Limibacter armeniacum: one gene and its partner. The protein of the gene in region 2 interacts with the protein of the main gene of each other region in a pairwise test. Links are inferred from orthologs where the notes say so. Each region holds a gene or a part of one and is shown on either strand. Other genes may lie near its edges. The genes, in order: ruvA and ruvC.

Region 1 (10,599 bases), on a different replicon or contig from region 2:
TTACGTTGGAAACGCTTTGTATATGCCCCACTAAAAGTCCAGTTTTCAATATCCCAAGGGTATAGCTTGGCCCCCTCTCTCATCTTCTTCTTACGAAGTCCAGAAATATTGATACTGAATGCATCCGAATAGTCCTGTACAATTTTTCTGTAATCAGCTCCTGCCTCTGCCGTTTCAAAAGCTGCAATAGAAACATCAAGCGGTACATCAGGGTCTTTAGGGTCAAAGTATGGATCTGAAGTACTTCTGTCGTAACTCACATACAGCGGCATGGTAACACCAATCCTATTCAGCCATAGTTTATCTACATTGATATTGGATGCTACACCATACATCATTGTTTCATCCATACTACGACTACCGATTTTGTCTTGAATACCACCAAAACCAACAGTTGTATACCTCACATTGGCTTGAAGCGTAGCAAAGTCAGCAAGTTTTGTATCCAGATTTGCATTTACTGCCCAACCTGAGAATGTATTATAATCAGTCACTCTCAATTCATTGGCCCAAATACAAACATCCCTCAGGCTATTATTGCTTTCTGGGTTTCTTACCCCGATAATCGCCATCTTGACAGCACTCAAGTCAGGACGACCTACTACACTTATATTATAGTTTCTGATTTTTTCGGTATAAGGCTCTGTCGTCGAACTTCCTGACTTATCTCTTTTTGACTTAATCAGGTAAAGCTCTTCCAAGGCAACATCAATTTCATTGTCCCTTGGCCAAATAGCCTCCGCTGTATTGGAACCCCTTGGTGTTATATCCAAAGGCACTTCTATTTCATAATAGTTTTGCGTAAAGTCCGTACCCAATCTCAAATAAGCAGTCAATTCATCATCTCTTGCATTATCACTCTCAGCATGCAATTCCATTTTGATGCGCTTATAATTGACCAAGTTCAAAGCAAAATTCTTAAAAACTGCCTGACTGGTTCCCGGTTCCAATCCACTCACACACATCTGAATAGATTGTTCGTTTATTCGTCTTGTAACCGTTGAAGTAGCATCGTAATCTCTTTCAAAACCTGGAGGCAATACATAAGGAATACCTTCGCCTGTATCCAGACCGTTCTCTTCAATATTGACAGATGAAACTTCAACTGATGAGTTTGGCTGAGGTTTGGTTAGGTCTTCGAGACTGCTAGCAGTATAAGGTCTCCATTGCGCTCCTACCAACTGGAAGTTTACCATTCTCAAGACAACAGGCTGTTCCCAACCTGTCAGGAACATTCTCATAAAACGGATAGACTTATAGCTCAATCCGTTTCCTCCAATTTCCTCAACATGGCTTCCCCTAATCGGGATTCTAAACTGATACCACTTCACACGTTCACCTGACTCAGGTGCTTCTGCTTCTACCTCATCAACGATATAAGGATGAGACGTATTCAACTGACTTGGTTTCAAGTCTAGTTCATACTGGAAATACTGATTCAGGTCTGAAACGGTATTATCCTTATTCAAATCTTCGTTGTCAGGCAAGTTAGAAGATGATGCAGGAAAAGCGCTTCCCCCACTCAGTTCAGGAGAGTTTCCATCAGGACCATTGAAGCTCTTGTAACGTTGCAGGATAGAGAAGTCATTCTCATCAGCATAACTGCCTAGGTAATAGCGGAAGTCATCACCAGACGGGTCTTCTTCTATAGATGACCTGATTGAGCCTGGCAATGCTGATAAGTAATCACTCAAGAATGTACGTTCCCTTTCTGAGCTCAATCCGTCAAAACCCACGTCCTGAGCATCACGAGGTACCGCTGAGTTAAAGGCATTATTCAAATACTGTGTATTTGGCGTAAAGCCCCAATCTTCTGTTTGGGACATTGCATCATCATTGGTAGTCAGACCATTTTCAAAGAAATGTCTTCCATCCGGCACCAAGTCTTCTGAAATATTACCCAAGTTAAAGAACAGCTTACCACCTGTCGTATTGTTCTTTCCTTCTACCTGACCATTTTCTCCATCTAAGAACGGGTCCAACAACCAGAACTCTATGTATTGGACATTGATATTATCAAAGTCAACATCGTGTGTAATGGCTTTCGTAATTGCACCAAAGTTCTCCGTTGGATTAGGAAGGCTACCATCCGAATTAAGGTCTGTCCTGTAGTTATAAGGACCTCTCTCATCAGGGTAATATGCAATGTCAAATGAAATCTCATTTCCAGTAATCTGCTCACGTTGCTTTCCTTGGAATACCTCATTGTAAGGAATCAGACGAGAGTAATGATTCTGCAATACTTCTGAAGTAATATTACTAGGTCTTTGAGATGAGCCTGATCCGCCAGAAAAATAGAATACATTATCGATATTATACCAAGCCATCTTGGCACGCTTGTAATTGTAGCTTCTTTCATCAGTCGGGTCCACGTAGTCATTTAGTATATCTACTGGGGTTGAACCTATTGCCCACTGAGTTGGTGTACGTGTATAGTCGTATGGTACCTCAGCTCCCTCAAAATCATCAATGTATGATACGCCATCGGTCCCCACCAATTTAGGTGCACTAGGTACCAACTGGGCAAACTCACCCTTAAATACAACTGTTGAATTTTCTGTTGTGGAAATACCTGGAATGGCATCTATAGCTTTAGTCAAAAACCTTGAATCTGTACGGTAGTCCACTGATGTACCCCATAGGGTATTTCGGGTTGGCTCGCTACCTACAGCAATCCTTCTAATCAAAGGCTTTTCATTCAGGTGCAATAAGGTTGCGGACACTTTCAGGTCTTTACTGAAGTGGTATTCCAAATCAACACCAGCCAAGTTTCTTGTTTGGAAATTGAAAAGGTCAGCTCTTTCATATTGTATCTGAATATCCTTATTAGAGTTCAACACCCCTTCATTCAGGATTTTCACACGACCAAACTGGTAATCGACTGTATAGTCAACCCCTTCCGTCAAGGAGGTTCCTCCTACCGAAACCACTACTGAATTCTCTGAAATATTGATTCCTGGCAATGTGATATCTCCTGATGAACCGGACTGAACACTACCCTTAATAAAGTATTTGTTCTGAAGCGTATTCAGCTTTGCATCAGCCTGAGTTTTATTATAAAGGTCTGTGAAAACGTATTTCTCCACCAGTGCAGACTCACTTGGCTCAAACAAATCGTCCAGTGTCTTACCAAAAGGCTCTAAAACAGGGAAGATAATCCGCCCTTCCTGAGGATGAATTGTGATGCCTTCTACATAGTCGTATTTACTGTCTGGCTGACGCTCCTGACTTGGGTTCAACTGGTCAGCATTCATCAGTCTTACCAATGGGATATTGGCTGTATTCTGACCATCTGGCAAGTTAGGGTTATCGACACCTGAAGCATCGTCCTTATAAACTACTCTCAGGTTAAAGTTCTCTTTCTGAATCTGCGTTGCCTGAAGTTGGTAGATGTTTTTCATCATCAGGTCCCAAGTTGGCAAGTCCGTTCTGATCGTAGAAGGACTTAGCATTTTCATATAGACTACCGCATTCGCATCCAGATTCGTATAGTCCTCATTCAGTTCACCAACCTTAAATGTCTGTCCGTTGTAAGTGTATTCGTAAGCTACTGCCAGAATCTCGTCATTACGCAAAGGAGCATTCAGGGTAATGTAACCCAACAATGGATCTAGAGTATATTCTGTAGATGTCAACTCCCTAGCAGAACGAAGTACTTCGAAGTCAGTACCGTTTGTCATGCCATTAAACCCTTCCAAAGAGCTTTTAACATTATCAGGGTTTCTTGCTCCACCAAGTTGGGCGATTTCATTGTACAGGCTATTGGCATTATTACCTGCTTCTCCATTAGGAGTTCCTCCACCTATCCAACTGCTGTTGTATGGTGTAGACTCACCAAGGTCGAGGAATGCCGCTAAACTTCTGAGGTTCTGCGTATCATTATTTCGGTTGGTAACAAAAACCTTTACCCTTGTAACAACAACCCCTGAATTGATAATTGGCAAATTCTGGAGTGCTCTTTCATAGTTGTCACGGAAAAACTGCGAAAGGAAGAAGTTTCTATTGGCTTCATAATTATCAGCTTGCATCTCAAACTCTGCTGCCTGAGATCCATTTCGAATGGTCATTGTTTCTACCGAACCTCGCTGACTTGAAAAAATACCACTAACGTATAGTTTACCAAATCGCATTTTGGTATAAACACCAAACAGGTTTTGCGCTCCTGTAATCAAGGAGTTGGAAACAGGAAAACTCACATTACCCACCTGTACATCCTGAATGATATCATGGTCATATGCTGTATAGGACAGGTTATATCTTTGCTCAAACTGAAAGGCACTTTTGGTATCAAAATTACCTGATACCGTCAGCTTGTCTCCAATCTTACCTTCCAACGCCATCCCGATCTGCTGATCGAAATTGAAGCCCCCGTTTCTTTGCTGACGAACAGGTATTTGAGGGTTGTCTACTCTTTGCCATAAGCCTCCAAAATCCAGCAGTACACTACCACTGGTCTTGAACTCCATCGTACTTCCGCCAAACAGCCTGTCCGCTACTTTACCCAAGTAAATTGGCGGAATCAACCTGCTCCCATCCTTACCGGGAAGGGCATCTCGTCCGTCCTGCTGAATCGAAAGGCTTCTCCAGTAATCCTGTTGTTGCTTCTGAAATAGGTATTTCCTGTATTCATTATAAGGAATAAGTGTAGGCGGACGGTACTCCATATCATTCAATGTTTCATTGACATTGAAATAAGTACCACTTGAATCCAACTCAATATTCACATTCGAATTGGGAGGAGTATTCAGCAACAAAGGAGAGTTACTCCGTGGATTAGTCAACGGGTCTCCATATCGGTCTTGCTCATAAGGCTTGAGCTTTAGGTCTCTTTTCGTTGTGTCCTGGTCAACCTTTTGCTGAGCTGGTACCTGTAACACTCCAAGAGAGGCATTAGGTTTCGCCCACACAACATCATTCCCAGCAAAAGTAGCAGCACACAGCAACATCAATACCAAATAGCGCAAAGTGACTTCGGTTTTTATTGTATGAAAAATGGATTTAGTAGCCAGAGCCTTCTGGTCTAAATTATAGTAGAAAATAGCTGTTAAAGCTAAATCATTATCCCCAAAAAACCTTTGCTTGTCTAGTCAAGTAGAAGCAAACTAATTCGCAACAGGTAATTTGTAAAGTAGGCTCCTGAGTAGGAAGGTGGATTAACAATTCAGGTCAGACACCTCCCTGCTTTTGAGGTTATACATGTTTTTATTGTAAGAAAATCTACATTACCCAAACAGCGTGTAACCTTTCTCAATTAGGAAAAAGAGCAACAGTATTACATTCATACAATGTTCAAAATTGATTATTTCAATATGATCATTCCTTGAATATAACATTTAAGACTTAAGTATTGTATATTCTTGATACGTAAGTACCTCAAAAGCAGTAGAAATCTAATCCTATAGGCATCAATTATTTGAATATCACTAATTTTTTAAAGCAAGTTTGATCAACTGTTCTACACTTAACCCTGCACCATGTTTCTTCATAATGGTTTTCAAACTACGATCTGCCATCGGTTTTGAGAACCCAAGTTGCATCAGTGCCTCCAACGCTTCCTGTTTGTTTCGTTGATCATCAGAAGTCATACCAGCTACAGCCGCAACCTCTGCACCCTCAATTTCTAGTTTGCTTACCTTGTCCTTCAGCTCTATGATGACACGCTGGGCTGTTTTGGCTCCTACCCCTTTCACCGACTGGATTGTGGCTACATCGTCTGACTGTATCGCCTGTTTAATTTCAGCAGCCGAAAGCGACGAAAGAAAAGCCAATCCGGTTGATGGCCCAATTCCCGAAATACTGATCAGTAAAAGGAACAGGTCTTTCTCAGGTTTTTCAATGAAACCATAAAGCAGCTGCGCATCTTCTTTCACATAGAAATGGGTATGAAGCAAGCAACTTTCCTTGTCTCCGATCTTGGCATAGGTGCTAAGTGGAATATGCACTTCATATCCGATCCCCGCCACATCAATCACCGCATAAGTCGGTGACTTGACTACCAATTTACCGCTAATATAATTATACATAACTTACAAAAGTACAAAGTAAAAAGGGAGAAGGAAATAAATCCCTGACAATCAGTGCAGGTATTTTTTCTCTTCTCCGATTTATATAATCAAAATCTTTATTTAAACAGTCATATTCATAATATCGAGGGATTATCCAACGACAACCTCTCTTCGCAAGAATTAATCCACAGACTGCAACATCACCTGCATTTCACGCATGTATTCACGTTTTTTCTGCTGAGGGGCATACACAAAACCTTCAATATAGTAAAGCATGTCTCCGCCATCATTAACCATCACATAACTAACAAATGGTCCACCCATTGATATGTTATTGGTTTTCCAAAGTCCTTTAGCTTCTACAGCGTGATGTCCATCAAGCTCCATAGTCTTCGTTTTGACAGGAACCAGTTTTTCGGTCACTACAAATGACTCAGGATTATCAGGGTCTCCATATAGGTGTTCTTTTGCAATCTGGTTTCTCCAGTCAATGATACTATCAGGCGAGAATTGCTCCTGCGATGTATAAGGTTTTTTCGCAATGAAAATGTTTTTATCCACTTTCAGTTCAGGGTGTCTCAACCAGATAAAGTCATCAGTCTCTTTCGCCAATTGGAAACCTGGCATCAGCTCTAGCGATATTCCAGTCGCTTTCTTCAGCTTGTTCTTCATGGTCTTGTCATAAACACCCCCGATACTTCTCATCAGGTTTTTGTTTTCCAAGTCATTGAATACCGAAGCGATTTTTCGCTGGTTTTCAGGATTCTCCAAAAACTCAAGCATCAGATCTTCTGAAGGTGCAAAAAGCATGACCATTGCCTGACCTTTTGCATAGACATCTCTATTGACTTGCATAAAAGCCTTGCCTTTCTTGCTTACTTCTTTCAGGGCATCTTCTGAGAAAAACTGCTTCATTCTTTTGGTATCACTACTTTTGGAGTCAAGCGTAGTAACCATAACAACATTCCTTGCCTGTCTCAAGATACTTTCAAAACCTCCCGGTCTTACATGACTTATCGTAAACATCGGCTCGGGCTGCGGCAGAATATCCACAGTTTGTGCCAAAACACTATCATATACAATATCACCCAGCTTTCCTTTCCATTGAGCTGAGTCCATAATCAGGATCATTTCACCTGGTTTTCCTTTTGCTACTGGCAAATTCTTGCTACCCTCTTCTTTACTCTTGCTACATGCTGTAAAAACACATACCAAAGCCAGAAGGGAAACCATTATTATCTTTACATTGAATTTCATAAACTTCCTCAAGTTATTCTCCTAAAAACGATCTTCTAAATATCCACAACAGATCGGGTAACCTGTCAACAATATTAACCAAGTTCACAGAAAAGTTACAATTAAACCGTAAAATAATTATTGCTGTCCCTCTTTTGAGGGAAAATATTTGTATGTTGGCAAATCAACTCAAACGGTCAACCGCTAACATACATGTACTACTCATTTCTCCTCAAAATTTTTTCAGGTTCAATCGTTGGCTATACTACAAATGACCTCGCCTTAAGAATGCTATTTGAAAGAGTCGTTGGCATTCCCAGTGTAGTCGAGCAAACCAAAGATCAGTTTATCAAGAACATCAGTAAACTAGTCGAATCCGAAATCATCCGACATGACAATATTAAAGTAGAGCTTCAGAAACCTGCATTCAAGAATGCATTGGTCAAGATGTTTGAAGAGCTGATTCAACATAGCATTAGCGAACAGCTACCTGACGGAATGCTACTGAAAGATATTCCGGGCATTGAAGCCTCGTTCAACAACTTGCTCGGCACACTCTCAGATACAATTGAAAAACCTCTTTTTCATATCCTGAAAGACTTCACCAAACAAAATGTAATCGGTGAAGTAATCTCTCCTGAGCAAGCAGATGCTATGGCCCGAAAGGTCTATGAAGCCATGAAACTGACTGTACTGACTCCCGGTCTGGCTGAAGACTTTACCGAAAAACTTTGGAAAGAACTAAGCGATGAAAAACTGAGAACACTGCTTTCTGAAAAGCTTTTGGAAAACCTTAAATCCAATGCAAGCAAGATTTTCAAAGAGTTAAGTGTGGAACTACACCGCAACCACTACCCCCTAGACAGCCTACTCAGAAAGATTCTCCATCAACTAGAAATTGAAGGCCTGATGGGAAAAGTAGCTGACAGTGTTGCTCAAAAGCGAATCACCGAAATATTGGGTAGTGAGCAAGCCTCTTCTACAGCAAAAGAACTCATCAGCATATTCAAAACTTTGCTTGCTGACGAAAGTGCTGACAGCCCTATCAAGACACTGATAAGGATTGTTGTCGATGTCGTTAGTCAGGAGCAGACGACTATCTTTGAGTTACTTCCTGAGGATAGTCGCCACAACTTTGAACAATTCCTTAAAAGCAAACTCCCATACCTAATTGAGACTGTAATTTCTTGGATAAGGGATAACAAAGAAGAGATTGACGAAATCGTCAATGAAGCTTTTGAAAAAAATGCATCACTGGTAGGCAACTGGCTAATCAGCCTATTTATTGAAAGCGTCAGTGACCGTTTTAGGATTGTAGAAGAAATTGTAGCCATCACCCGAAAGCAGCAGGAAGGCATTCACTCCAAATCCATTGCCAAAAAAGGTGCTGAAGAGATTATCAAGTTTCTGAAAAACAATAGTATCAGTAACCTTTTTGCTGGAATTGATCGAGAGAAAATTGTAGACGTCCTTTTTAAGTCACTCCAACAGGTAGCAGACGACAAGCTACTCAATACAGAAAATGAGGCATTTGAGAAATTCTTCGACCAACAAATCGGGAGTATCTGGCCCGCTAAACGAAGGGTTAATGACTTACAGGAAGTGCTAAACTACCTCTTGGATGAAGATCTGCTCAAGGAGTTCCTTAAAAGTGACAAGGCCATTGACCGTGCTGAAGAGATTCTGGTCAATAAGATCAATGAACTCAAAGAGATCAGTATTTCTAAAATTGTATCTCCTGAGTTACTTACTCAAAACATTGGTAACCTAAGGTATACACTTGAGGATGCACTTATAAAAAACAGATCCAGAGGTGAAGAACTACTCAAACAAATGGTTGAAGAACGTCTCAGGTCCAATACTTGGGACTTGTATGTCAAGGATACGCAACTTGAGAAAATTGTTCCTGAGTTAGCCGACAAGATCGTTGAAACTGTACAGAGAGAGTTCAAGCATGTAATTGAATACCCTTTACAGAACATTACTGATTTTGTTGCCCAACAAGAAAACCTTCCTTACAAACTCACTGAAGAGTTAGCTGGGTTTACTGACCGTAACCTGAATAAGCTGATGGAAGGACAGGTAAGCTCATTGGTTAAGGAAAACCTAGAAAAGAAACATAAAGACCTGCCTACCATGGTAAAGGGGTTTATGGGTAAAAACATGAAACCCATCACCTACTTTGGTGCTTTTCTGGGAGCAATCGCAGGTGGGCTTACAGCACTGCTTCCTGAAGGAGACATGACCACCAACACCATGATAGCAGGAGCTGTGGTTTATGGAATCACTGGGTTGGGCACTAACTGGATTGCGATCAAGATGGTGTTCAGACCCTACCGAGAAAAAATGCTATTCGGTATCAGAATTCCTTTTACACCTGGTATCATGACCAAAAACAAGGAAAATTTTGCTGAACAGATGGGCAAATTTGTAGGCAAAGAACTCCTCAATCAACAGACTGTAGGTGAAGGAATGCACAAAAAGCTGCAAGCCATCAGACCTGTCATTGCCGAACGAGCCTCCAAGCATAACTTTGCACTGATCAATAGGATTGTACTCAGTGACCGTAATACCATCACAAAAGCAATGTCCAAGCAGGTTGTACAGCAGTTTTACAAAAAAAGAGACTTACTATCCAGACAGGTCTTCAATTTTATCGAAAACAAGGAAAAACAGCTGATTGGGGAGCAGTTTTCGGACTTGCAAGACTCATTTGCCAAACTAACTGAGCACCCAAACTTTTACAGAGGCTTGTCTTCTTTTGTTACAGAAAGAATCCAACAGCTCTTACATCAGGATGCACTTCTTAGAGACCTTATTCCTCCTCAACTGCTGGAATATATTTTCACTGGTATAGACAGTGTACTTGAAAAGCAATTAGACAAGGCTTATCAATGGGTGGAAGATGAAAAGTCTATTGAGAAAATAAATAAAGTCCTCCTTGAAAAAATGGAAGGATACAGGGAATACACCCTTTATGACATCCCTTTATTCAGAGACAGAAAAACACAGATTAAAGAAAAGTTATGGAACTTATCACAGGATAAACTTCAACATGGAGAGCTCAAGGACATGATGTTTGAGTTCATTGACAAACAACTACTGAAGTTTATACACCCTGAACAGAAACTGTCAGAGACTTTTGACGGAAAAGCATTTAAAGTACTTGAGAATAACATTGGCTTGCTGGTCAGTCATATCATCACCTCATTCTGTCAGCATTTAAGTCAAAATAAGGAGCAGTATGCTGATCAGGTATACCAAACGGCGCTAAAAAGGAATAAACTGGTTTTCCTTTACGAAGGAACAATTCGAAATGCCACCACTGACCTGCTTCAAAACAGTGTTCCCTTGTTCT
Region 2 (10,628 bases):
AGAACAGCTAATGGAGTCAGAAAGTAAGTTCCGTCAGCTGTATGAAACCAGTGGAGATGGATTTGTGCTGATGTCTGTTGACCGTTATATCACCGACTGTAATGATACATTTGTTAGGATGATGGGGTATGATAACCGTAAGCAGTTACTAGGGAAACATGTCAATGAGTTTACACCAGAGAAATGGCATAGTCTGGTGGAGTATTCACTGAATGAAATTCAGGAAAAAGGTTACTCAGCACCTTACGAAAAAGAATACCTAAGAAGAGATGGAACCCCACTTCCTGTAGAAGTGAGGATCAATAGTATTACAGATGAGTATGGCAACCTGAAAGGTCTTTGGGGTAGTATTCGTGATATTTCAGAAAGAAAATATATTGAGGAGGAGTTGCAGGTTTATCGGGATCATCTTGAGTTGATGGTAAAACAGCGTACCAAGAAGATAGAAAACCAGAAGCTGGAACTGGAGAAACAATCTGAAAGCCTGAAAAAGGCGCATGATGAAATTCAGTCGAAAAATAGTGAGCTAGCCAAGCAACATGATATTGTACAGCAATCCCTGTCTGATTTGGAACAGGCTTATAAAAACCTGAAAGTGATGCAGGCCCAATTGGTAAATGCGGAGAAAATGGCATCACTCGGGCAGCTGACTGCAGGTATTGCACATGAGATCAATAACCCGATCAACTTTGTGTTCAATAACGTGACTCCACTGAAAGAGGACGTGGCAGAGATCAAGGAAGTGATTTCTCGTTATCGTGAAGAATATGCAGGGGAAGAGCTTCAGAAGCTGTGGGAAGAATATGATGTATCCTTCCTGTTTGAAGAAATAGAGTTGCTACTTCAAGGTGTGGAAGAAGGGGCTTCAAGAACTGCCAGTATCGTTCAGGAGTTAAAAACATTCTCCCGAACCAATGATCAGGTTTTTGATAAAGCCAATGTTGAGCTGGGCATAGATGCCACTTTAACGCTACTCAATAACAAGATTAGAAACAAGGTAGAGATCATCAAGGAATACGGTAATATCCCTGAGATTAGCTGTAATTTAGGTAAGCTGAATCAGGTATTTATGAATATCCTGTCTAATGCGGTTCAGGCAATTCCTGATGAAGGAGTAATCACAATTAAGACAGCCATTGCCGAGGGTAAAAAAGTACCTTCAATCAGCATTACAATCCGTGATAATGGTATGGGAATGGAAGAGCAGACTCAGAATAAGATATTCGACCCATTCTTTACGACCAAAAAGGTAGGAGAAGGTACAGGACTGGGCTTATCCATTTCTTTTGGTATCATTCAGGATCATGGAGGAACCATCAAGGTGAATAGTAAAGTTGGAGAAGGAACGGTGTTTGAAATTGTGTTGCCAATTGAGCAACCTGAAAAAAAGTCTAAAACAAAAGATAAGCAACAAGTAGATTTTTAGGATAAAAATAAGCCACCGGAAAAGGGGGGATGACTTTCCGATGGCTATAAAATTGGGGAGGGGGATAAGTTGGCTAGCTTGGAGATTATATATCTTATTTGGTTTAATTGTTAAGGCTTTTTCTATGATTAAATTTAATGGTTGTTCATGAATCCATGAAAGGCTGGATTGTAAAAAATTCATTTTACCTGAAAATTCTTTTTTTAGTGCAATTGTAGTGCTGCTTAGTTGCAAATCAGATTTTTGAAGGGAGTATGTCTTACCGTTAATCACTAACTTCATGAGGCTGTAATTCTTACATGGGTACTCTTCCTCAGTAATTTGACATAAGTATTTGGCGATAGCCATTAGCTTGAAAGTTCAAAAAAACTTTTAGCTAACTTATGAGAATTACCCTAGTCTTGAGCATACTTATTTTCATACCTAATTTCGCTCAACCCCAATCTTTTTTACATCAGGTTTCTGCTTCTAGTGCTTCTACTGGTTATGCGGATATCGCATCAGTTTATAGTAAGAGCATTTCCGGAAATCCTGCCATCATTTCAAATTTCAAGGAAGCTAGCCTACTTTCAGGTTTTGCCTATCGCTTTAATCATCCTTCTTTTTCTACCATGTCTGCTGGAGTGGTGATGCCTGTTGCTTCTCCCATCAGAGTCTCATTGCTTGCTGCCAGATTCGGAGATCGTGCTTTTCATGAGCAAGCTGTATCACTGTCAGTATGTCATCAGGTAGGGGAAACGTATTTGGGGCTCAGCTTGAATGTGATGGAAGAAGGTGGGGAGCAATTACTAACTGAGCGGAGTGCAACAATCGACATTGGAGTAGCTTTGCCATTACTTTCATCATTGAGGCTTGGAGCAATGGTGAAAAATATCCTTCGAACTGCCTATAGGTATGAAGAAAATTCTATCCCCACTTATATCCAGACAGGTATTGCTTATGAACCTTTATCCGATAAGTTAGAGTTACAGTTGGTAATCAGTAAAGAGGTAGCAGGTGAGAAGGCATTACATGCGGGTGTTTTTTATAAACCAATTCCTGAAATAAGCTTACAAACTGGTGTTAGAACATATCCCTTGTCTCAACATTTTGGAATTGGTTGTAAGCTGAATAAGGTCAGTGTCCATTATGTCATTGAGAGAAGCCAATATTTACCTGTCAATCATCTATTGGGAATGTATGTGCAACTTTCTAAGAAAGCGGCAATATGAAAATTGTACTCCTGATTTTCTTGATGTGTCTGTCATATTGGGTATTTCCGCAGTCAAGGCATCCTGCGTATAATACAAAAACAGCTGAGCCTTTTATGGAACAGTACTTGGCAGATGCAGAAACCACTTCTCCTGATTTTGAGCTCCTCATGCATTATTACCTTTCTCCGTTAGACTTGAATAAAGCGGATAAAACAGACTTACAGGTATTAGGTGTGTTGAATAATGAAGAAATTGACGCTCTGATTGCGCATAAGGCAAGGTTTGGAAAGCTACTTAGCATTTATGAGTTGCAGGCAGTGAAAGGGTGGAGTCAGCATACACTGGATAGAATCCTACCATTTGTCAAAATAAGTGATGCTGGAAATGATACTGATAGCCGACCATTACTTGAAAGAATTAGAAAGGAAGAAAATCACTACTTGCTCTTGCGTTGGCAGAGAGCATTGCAAAAACAGCAAGGGTTTATTGACAATAAGGAAGGGAAGTCAGCGTATCTAGGCAGCCCTGATAAACTATTTTTAAAATGGCGGTTGAGTAGACCAAGGGATTTTAGTTTCGGTATTACAGCGGAAAAAGATGCAGGTGAATCATTTAGATATGGAGCTGATTACATATCTGCTCACGTTGGGTTATTTAATAAAGGAGTGCTAAAGTCTTTGATTATTGGAGATTATCAGATGCAGATCGGGCAAGGACTTTTGTATGGAGGAGGTTTTACGACAGGAAAAGGAAGTGAGACCATTCTATCAGCCAAAAGGAACCACATAGGTATATTGCCATATTCATCGTCTATGGAGAGTGGTTTTCTTCGGGGTTGTGGTTTTACCCTAACAAAAGGAGCTTTTGATTTTACAGGTTTTGGTTCTTTAAGGAATTTGGATGCCAATACTGAAGCAGAAAACATTACCATCAAAGAAGACGGTTTTCATAGAACTGAAACTGAGGTTAAAAACAGGAAGCAGCTTACAGAGCTCTTGACGGGAGGACACTTGAGATATCAACCTTCGTTTTTCCCATTGCAAGTTGGATTGACTTATTCTCAAACCCGGTTTTCTCACCATTTATCTCCAACTCCTACTTATTACAATCAATTTTACTTTCAGGGAAAAAGATTAGCCCTTGTAGGTTTTGATTTGGATATAACTTGGCAAAACCTGACCATTTTCTCAGAAGTGGGGAAAGATTTAAATGCAGGGTTGGGGTATTTGGCAGGAGTAATGGCTGGCTTATCTAAATATGCTGACTTGACATTGTTGTATCGGGACTATGCAAGGGATTTTCATACGTTTTATGGAAATACTTTTGGCGAATCTTCTCAGAATATAAATGAAAGCGGGTTGTATGTAGGGTTAAAAGTTTATCCGAACAGACAATGGGAAATCTCCGCATATATTGATCAGTTTAAGTTTCCATGGTTACGTTTTCAGGTCAATAGACCTTCAGTGGGGTATGACAGCTTTCTGAGAGTGAAATGGAAGCCATCTAAAGCAATCGCCATGTACGGTCAGTATAAGTGTGAGGTGAAAGAGAAGAATACGGAGATTTTAGCCAATACGGAAGTGTCCCAATTGACGAAGCAACAATGGCGATTTGATGTTGATTATGGAGTTAGCAAGGAACTTAATTTAGGAGTAAGGTATCAGGCAAGTCAGCAATTGCAAGACGGAGCTGAAAGTACAAGCGGAATGGTCTTGCTTCAGGATGTGAGTTACCAATACAAATCCCTTCGGTTTAGTGCACGTTGGGCAGTTTTTGATACAGACGACTATGATAATAGACAGTACGTTTATGAAAAAAATGTATTGTATGCCTTTTCCTTTCCCGCATACTATGGGCAAGGTATGAGACAGGTTTACATAGTACAATACAAGCCTTCAACCCGAATGTCAATTTGGGGACGGTATGCTGTGTCACACTATAGTAATCAGGAAGTAATAGGGAGTGGTAATGACCTAATTGAAGGAACAAAAAAGTCAGAAGTCACCCTACAGCTTTTACTGAAATTTTGATTTGTATCATCATTGTCCATGCGATTATTTTTATTGAAAAAAACTATGTAATTTTGATCTATTGAAAAATAAATTTAGATAAGTCTAAAAATATATGGATGCATTTTGGATAATTCTGACAGGAGTTTTGGTCGCATCAAGTTGTGGACTGCTAGGTTGTTTTCTCCTTTTAAGGAAAATGACGATGGTTGGGGATGCCATCTCTCATGCTGTTTTACCCGGTATCGTAATCGCATACCTTATTTCAGGTTCAATCAATAATGTTCCAATGCTGGTTGGTGCGGCCATCTTTGGCGTGATTGTAACAGTGCTGATTGAGATGCTAAGTAAGCGAGGAGGACTTCAGGAAGATGCAGCCATAGGGGTTTCCTTTACCGCACTTTTTGCCATTGGTGTTATCCTGATTTCTTTTTTAGCAGGAAGTGTAGACTTGGATCAGGATTGCGTACTATATGGGGAGATCGCTTATGTACCCTTGGATGTGTGGGAGTGGAATGGTGTAGAAATGGGGCCAGCTGCTACTTGGATGCTAGGAGGCAATCTACTATTGGTCATTGCTTTTATACTGTTCGGTTATAAAGGTTTGAAGTTGACTAGCTTTGATCCTGTCTATGCAACCAGTATAGGAGTATCAGTAAACTTATGGCATTATGCCTTGATGGGAGCTGTTTCAATGACAACTGTGTTTTCATTTGAATCTGTAGGGGCTATTATGGTCGTGGCATTTCTGGTAGGTCCTGCGGCAATTGCATACTTACTGACAGAGAAACTTTCCATCATGTTGGCACTGTCTGTTGTGGCAGGGGTTATCGCAGCGATAGGGGGGTACTATTTAGCATTATGGCTGGATGGTTCAATCGCGGGAGCGATGTCTGCAATGATCGGAATAGAGTTTATGTTGGCATTCCTTTTCAGTCCAAGCCAAGGGATTCTCAATAAGAAAAAAAGGTTGGCTGTTTAGGTTCACCTGAGCATTTTGAATAATAGAAGAAGAGGTGTTGAAAATATTCCTTTCCTTTGCAGAAGAATAATGTGATTTTTGACGAATGGAGGAAAGAATAATTCTTGGGATAGACCCAGGTACCACTGTAATGGGATATGGTTTGATTTTGGCAAAGGGAAGTAAGCTATCACTGATTCAGTATGGTGTCATTCATTTGTCAAAGTACAGTAACCACGCCTTGAAGCTCAAAAAGATTCATGAGAGGATTACGCAGATACTGGAAGAGTACCATCCTGATGAAGTAGCTTTGGAAGCGCCTTTTTTTGGTAAAAACGTTCAGTCGATGCTTAAACTAGGTAGAGCTCAAGGAGTAGCGATGGCAGCAGCACTTATTAGGGATATTCCTATTACAGAATATGCACCCAAAAAAGTGAAATCTGCCGTAACAGGAAATGGAAATGCGACTAAAGAGCAGGTTGCCAAGATGTTGATGAACATCCTTAATTTTAGAACAGCAGCCAATGAGTTACTGGATGCGACTGATGCCCTAGGAGTGGCTGTTTGTCATGTCTATCAAAAAGGGGATAATACAAGTAAAACCAAGTCTTGGGGAAACTTTTTGGCACAAAATCCTGATCGAATAGTAAAAAAATAAGTACGAGTTTATAGATTTGTCAAGTTATTAGTCTAATTACGGGCTAATTGCACACATCGCTTTCAATTTTAGTGGCACGCTGATGGAAGAAGACTTTGAGAGAAGGGATTGGAAATGAGGGTGTTGCAATTTTTTGAAACCAAATTACATCGTTAACCATGTCTTATAATCTATTAAAAGGAAAAAGAGGAATTATCACAGGTGCTCTGGATGAGAACTCAATTGCTTGGCAAACTGCTGTCAGAGCAGTAGAAGAAGGTGCTGAAATTGTATTGACTAATGCACCAGTTGCCATGAGAATGGGTAAAATCCAAGAGTTGGCGGATCAGTTGAATACAATTGTGATTCCTGCTGACGCAACATCTTTGGAAGATATAGAAAACCTGTACAAAAAGGCACAAGAGCACTTCGGTGGTGAGAATATAGACTTTATCCTTCACTCAATCGGCATGAGCCCGAACGTGAGAAAAGGTAGAGAATATGGTGACTTGAACTACGACTATTACCAAAAGTCAATTGATATTTCAGCTCTATCATTCCACAAGATGATGCAAGTTGCTGAAAAAATGGACATCCTGAATGAGTGGGGTTCAGTAGTAGGACTGTCATATATTGCAGCTCAAAGAGCATATCCTGATTACAGTGATATGTCACAGGCTAAAGCAGTATTGGAGTCAATCGCAAGAAGTTTTGGTCAGCGTTTGGGTGAGAATAAGAAAGTTCGTGTGAACACGATTTCTCAGTCTCCAACTCCTACTACAGCGGGTCAAGGTATCTCAGGTTTCAATGTATTCCTGGATTACGCAGATATGCTTTCTCCACTAGGTAATGCAACAGCAGGAGAGTGTGCTGATTACATCATCACTTTATTCTCTGACCTGACTAAGAAGGTTACAATGCAAAACCTTTTCCATGATGGTGGTTTCTCAACATCAGGCATCTCACATGCATTGGTAGAGAGATTGAGCAAGTAATTTTATTACTGCTTTAACAAAAAAACGGTTGGTGTTATCAAAACACCAACCGTTTTTTTATGACCATCTTTATTTACTATTAGGAAAGCCAAATGAATAGCATTCCTACTTCAATGTTCCTTTATAAGTATTGTTGTTGAGTTCTTTCATTCGAAGAAGTTCTCCGAGTCTGTGCTCATGCTCATCAACCCACTGAATCTTGTTGTAATCATTGTTTGGATACATGTCAAAGTAGGAAACATATTCACTTCCAGCCTCTTCAAACTTATCCGTAAAGTACATTTCAATCATTACAAAGTTCTTGCTGATGTTACTGACTAGATCCTGATAAATAGGATCACTGGCAAACCTGTTATTTGTTTCAGCCTCTTCTGCTATTTTTCGCTCAATAATTTTCTTTTTAACAGCAGCTCTTCTTTTGTTTTCTTCCTTAATCAGTTTTTGACGCAAACCTTCATAAATTTTGTACTGGTCTTCGGGTAAATCAAATAAGTCTTTACCAAAATAGAGTTTCCAGAAGTAATCGTTGTCAGGCTGAGTTTTTAGTTTTGCCCAAAGTTCAGGCTTCATAAAAGGATCATTCATCGAAGCAATATCGTTCGATACGGTCTGAGCCTTTGCATTGGAAGTAAGAAGGTTAAAGGCAAAAAATAATAATATATAGAAAAAGGTTTTTCCTTTCATTGAATAGCGATAGTTAAATTCAGACATACTAGGTCTTTTGTATAAAACTCAAAACTTGCTGAAATATTTTTCCTGATAGCAGGATTCGCAGTTAAAGTATAATTTCTTGTATCAAATTAAGATTTTTTGTGCCTGTCTTCAAACTCATTTTAAGAAGATACGACGGAAGCGCTTTGTTTATAGGTGTATGCATGGATATATCAGACTAAAAGTTGGAAGATAATGCTCAATCTTCGAACAAGAATGGTCAAATCCTTGATTTCTGTGATGTATTTGATGGCATAAGAACTATTTTTGCACCTTAAAAGCTAATTCAGCTAAACAGGAATAGTACAAAAGCGTTGCCAAAACACTTTTATTTTGCAACTGTCTGTGAGATGGAGAGAAAGTTTTAGGGAAGAGGATTATTACAATATGATAAGGTTATAATTTTAAAGCTGTGCTATATTTGTATGGGATTTTGAGTTGGACCCAAAATGATTGATGAGAATGGACCACAATAAACTGAACAAACTTTCAGCTTCCCTAAAAGGAAAGCTATTGTACAATGATACCATCCGTACATTATACGCCACGGATGCGTCTGCTTACCGAGAAATGCCTTTGGCTGTTGCTATACCAGAAACAGAGGAGGATATCAGAAAGCTTATTGTCTTTGCTAATGAGCACAGCGTCTCATTGATCCCACGTACAGCGGGTACCTCGTTGGCAGGGCAAGTAGTGGGTAGTGGTATTGTGGTAGACGTTTCACAGAAGTTTACTTCTATACTGGAAGTGAATAAGGAAGAGCAGTGGGTACGTGTACAACCTGGCGTTATCCGGGATGAGCTAAATATGCACTTAAAGCCATATGGGTTGTTTTTTGGCCCTGAAACGTCTACGGCTAACCGTGCGATGATTGGGGGAATGGTCGGTAATAATTCTTGTGGATCCAATTCTGTGGTCTATGGAAGCACAAGAGATCACCTGATGGAGGTGAGAGGCTTTTTGAGTGATGGAAGTGAGGTAGTCTTCAAGGATATTAGTCCTGATGAGTTTCTTGCTAAATGTCAAGGACCCGATACGCTGGAAACGAAGGTTTACAATCAAGTCAGGGAAATGCTGTCTGATGAGGTAAACAGGGAGGAAATAGAGAAAGAGTATCCTAAAAAGACGATTCCAAGAAGGAATACAGGTTATGCATTGGACTTGCTGGCAGATACAGAACCATTCAATAACGATGGTATGCGTTTCAACTTCTGTAAGTTGATTGCAGGCTCTGAAGGTACTCTGATATTTATTACGGAAATTAAACTTCATTGTGATCCAACTCCTCCTGCCTATAAAGGGCTGGTATGTGCTCACTTCAATACAATTGATGAGTCTTTACGAGCAAACCTTATCGCATTGAAATATACGCCATCAGCAAGTGAATTGATGGACCATTATGTGTTAGAATGTACAAAAGCTAACATAGAACAGGCGAAAAACCGTTTCTTTGTGCAGGGAGATCCAGGCGCGATTTTGGTAGTGGAGATCAGTAGAGATAGTGAAGAAGAAGTGAAAAATGCTGCTGATGCTATGGTGGAAGAGATGAAGCAAGCAGGACTTGGTTTTCATTTTCCATATGTATTTGGTGATGATATCAAAAAAGTCTGGAACCTGCGTAAGGCAGGGTTAGGCCTATTGTCAAATACGCCTGGAGATATGAAGCCTGTGGCAGTAATTGAAGATACAGCGGTAGATGTTAATGACTTGCCTTCCTATATAGCGGACTTCAATGAGACACTTACAAAACACAACCTGTATTGTGTTCATTATGCTCATGCAGGTTCAGGAGAGTTGCACCTTCGTCCTATTCTTGACTTGAAGACAGAAGAAGGTAACCAAATGTTCCATACCATTGCTGATGAAATAGCCCATTTAGTAAAGAAATATAATGGATCATTGAGTGGAGAGCACGGAGACGGTAGACTCAGAGGAGAGTTTATCCGATTTATGGTCGGGGAGAAAAATTATGAGTTGCTAAAAGAAGTAAAGTTTGCTTGGGACCCGAAAAATGTATTCAATCCAGGCAAAATTGTGGATACTCCGCCAATGAACACAAGCTTGCGTTATATGCCAGGTATCGATACGCCAGATATTGATACAGTGTTTGATTTTAGCGCTACACAAGGTTTGGTAAGGGCTGCCGAATTCTGTAACGGTTCAGGAGATTGTCGTAAGACGGAGCTGTCAGGAGGTACCATGTGTCCAAGCTATATGGCTACCCGAAACGAGAAGCACACGACTAGGGCTAGGGCTAACATCATGCGAGAGTATTTGAGAAAGCCTTATGAGCAAAACCGTTTCAATCATAAAGAGATTTATGATGTGATGGACCTTTGTTTGTCGTGTAAGGCTTGTAAGTCTGAATGTCCTTCCAATGTGGATGTCGCAAAATTGAAGGCAGAGTTTCTACAGCACTACTATGATGCGAATGGTGTTCCTTTAAGAGCGAAGATGATAGCAGGTTTCAGTAAGTTGAATACATTAGCTTCACTAGCACCTTGGGCCTATAACTTTGTTTTCAAGTTTGGTCCTACAGCTGCAATAGCCAAGTCTGTGTCTGGGTTTGCAAAAGAAAGGTCTGTTCCTCTTTTGCATAAAACGACTGTCGATAAATGGTTTAAGAAGCACCAGAAACAACTGAAATCAGCACAGGTCAATACAAAAGGAAAGGTATACCTTTTCAATGATGAATT

What was found.
Region 1: the proteins of ruvC (region 2) and ruvA interact in binary tests that used the Escherichia coli proteins (3 or more experiments, as listed by UniProt). The link is inferred for Limibacter armeniacum from one-to-one orthologs.

What each region holds. Positions count from the first base shown.
Region 1 is NZ_JBAJNO010000009.1:99,804-110,402, forward strand. Bases 4,224-6,955 are described here. They hold ruvA (Holliday junction branch migration protein RuvA), read right to left. Parts: upstream 6,024-6,955; coding sequence 5,424-6,023; downstream 4,224-5,423. Other genes in these bases: sov (T9SS outer membrane translocon Sov/SprA), read right to left, coding at 4,224-4,964; V6R21_RS18065 (DUF4837 family protein), read right to left, coding at 6,186-6,955. In the rest of the region: more of sov, read right to left, coding at 1-4,223; more of V6R21_RS18065, read right to left, coding at 6,956-7,262; V6R21_RS18070 (DUF445 family protein), read left to right, coding at 7,455-10,599. UniProt on the Escherichia coli protein: The RuvA-RuvB-RuvC complex processes Holliday junction (HJ) DNA during genetic recombination and DNA repair.
Region 2 is NZ_JBAJNO010000008.1:1,618,762-1,629,389, forward strand. Bases 4,711-7,471 are described here. They hold ruvC (crossover junction endodeoxyribonuclease RuvC), read left to right. Parts: upstream 4,711-5,695; coding sequence 5,696-6,247; downstream 6,248-7,471. Other genes in these bases: V6R21_RS12735 (metal ABC transporter permease), read left to right, coding at 4,744-5,610; V6R21_RS12745 (enoyl-ACP reductase FabI), read left to right, coding at 6,406-7,221; V6R21_RS12750 (hypothetical protein), read right to left, coding at 7,327-7,471. Outside these bases: V6R21_RS12720 (PAS domain S-box protein), read left to right, coding at 1-1,426; V6R21_RS12725 (hypothetical protein), read left to right, coding at 1,810-2,637; V6R21_RS12730 (ComEA family DNA-binding protein), read left to right, coding at 2,634-4,649; more of V6R21_RS12750, read right to left, coding at 7,472-7,905; V6R21_RS12755 (FAD-binding and (Fe-S)-binding domain-containing protein), read left to right, coding at 8,395-10,628.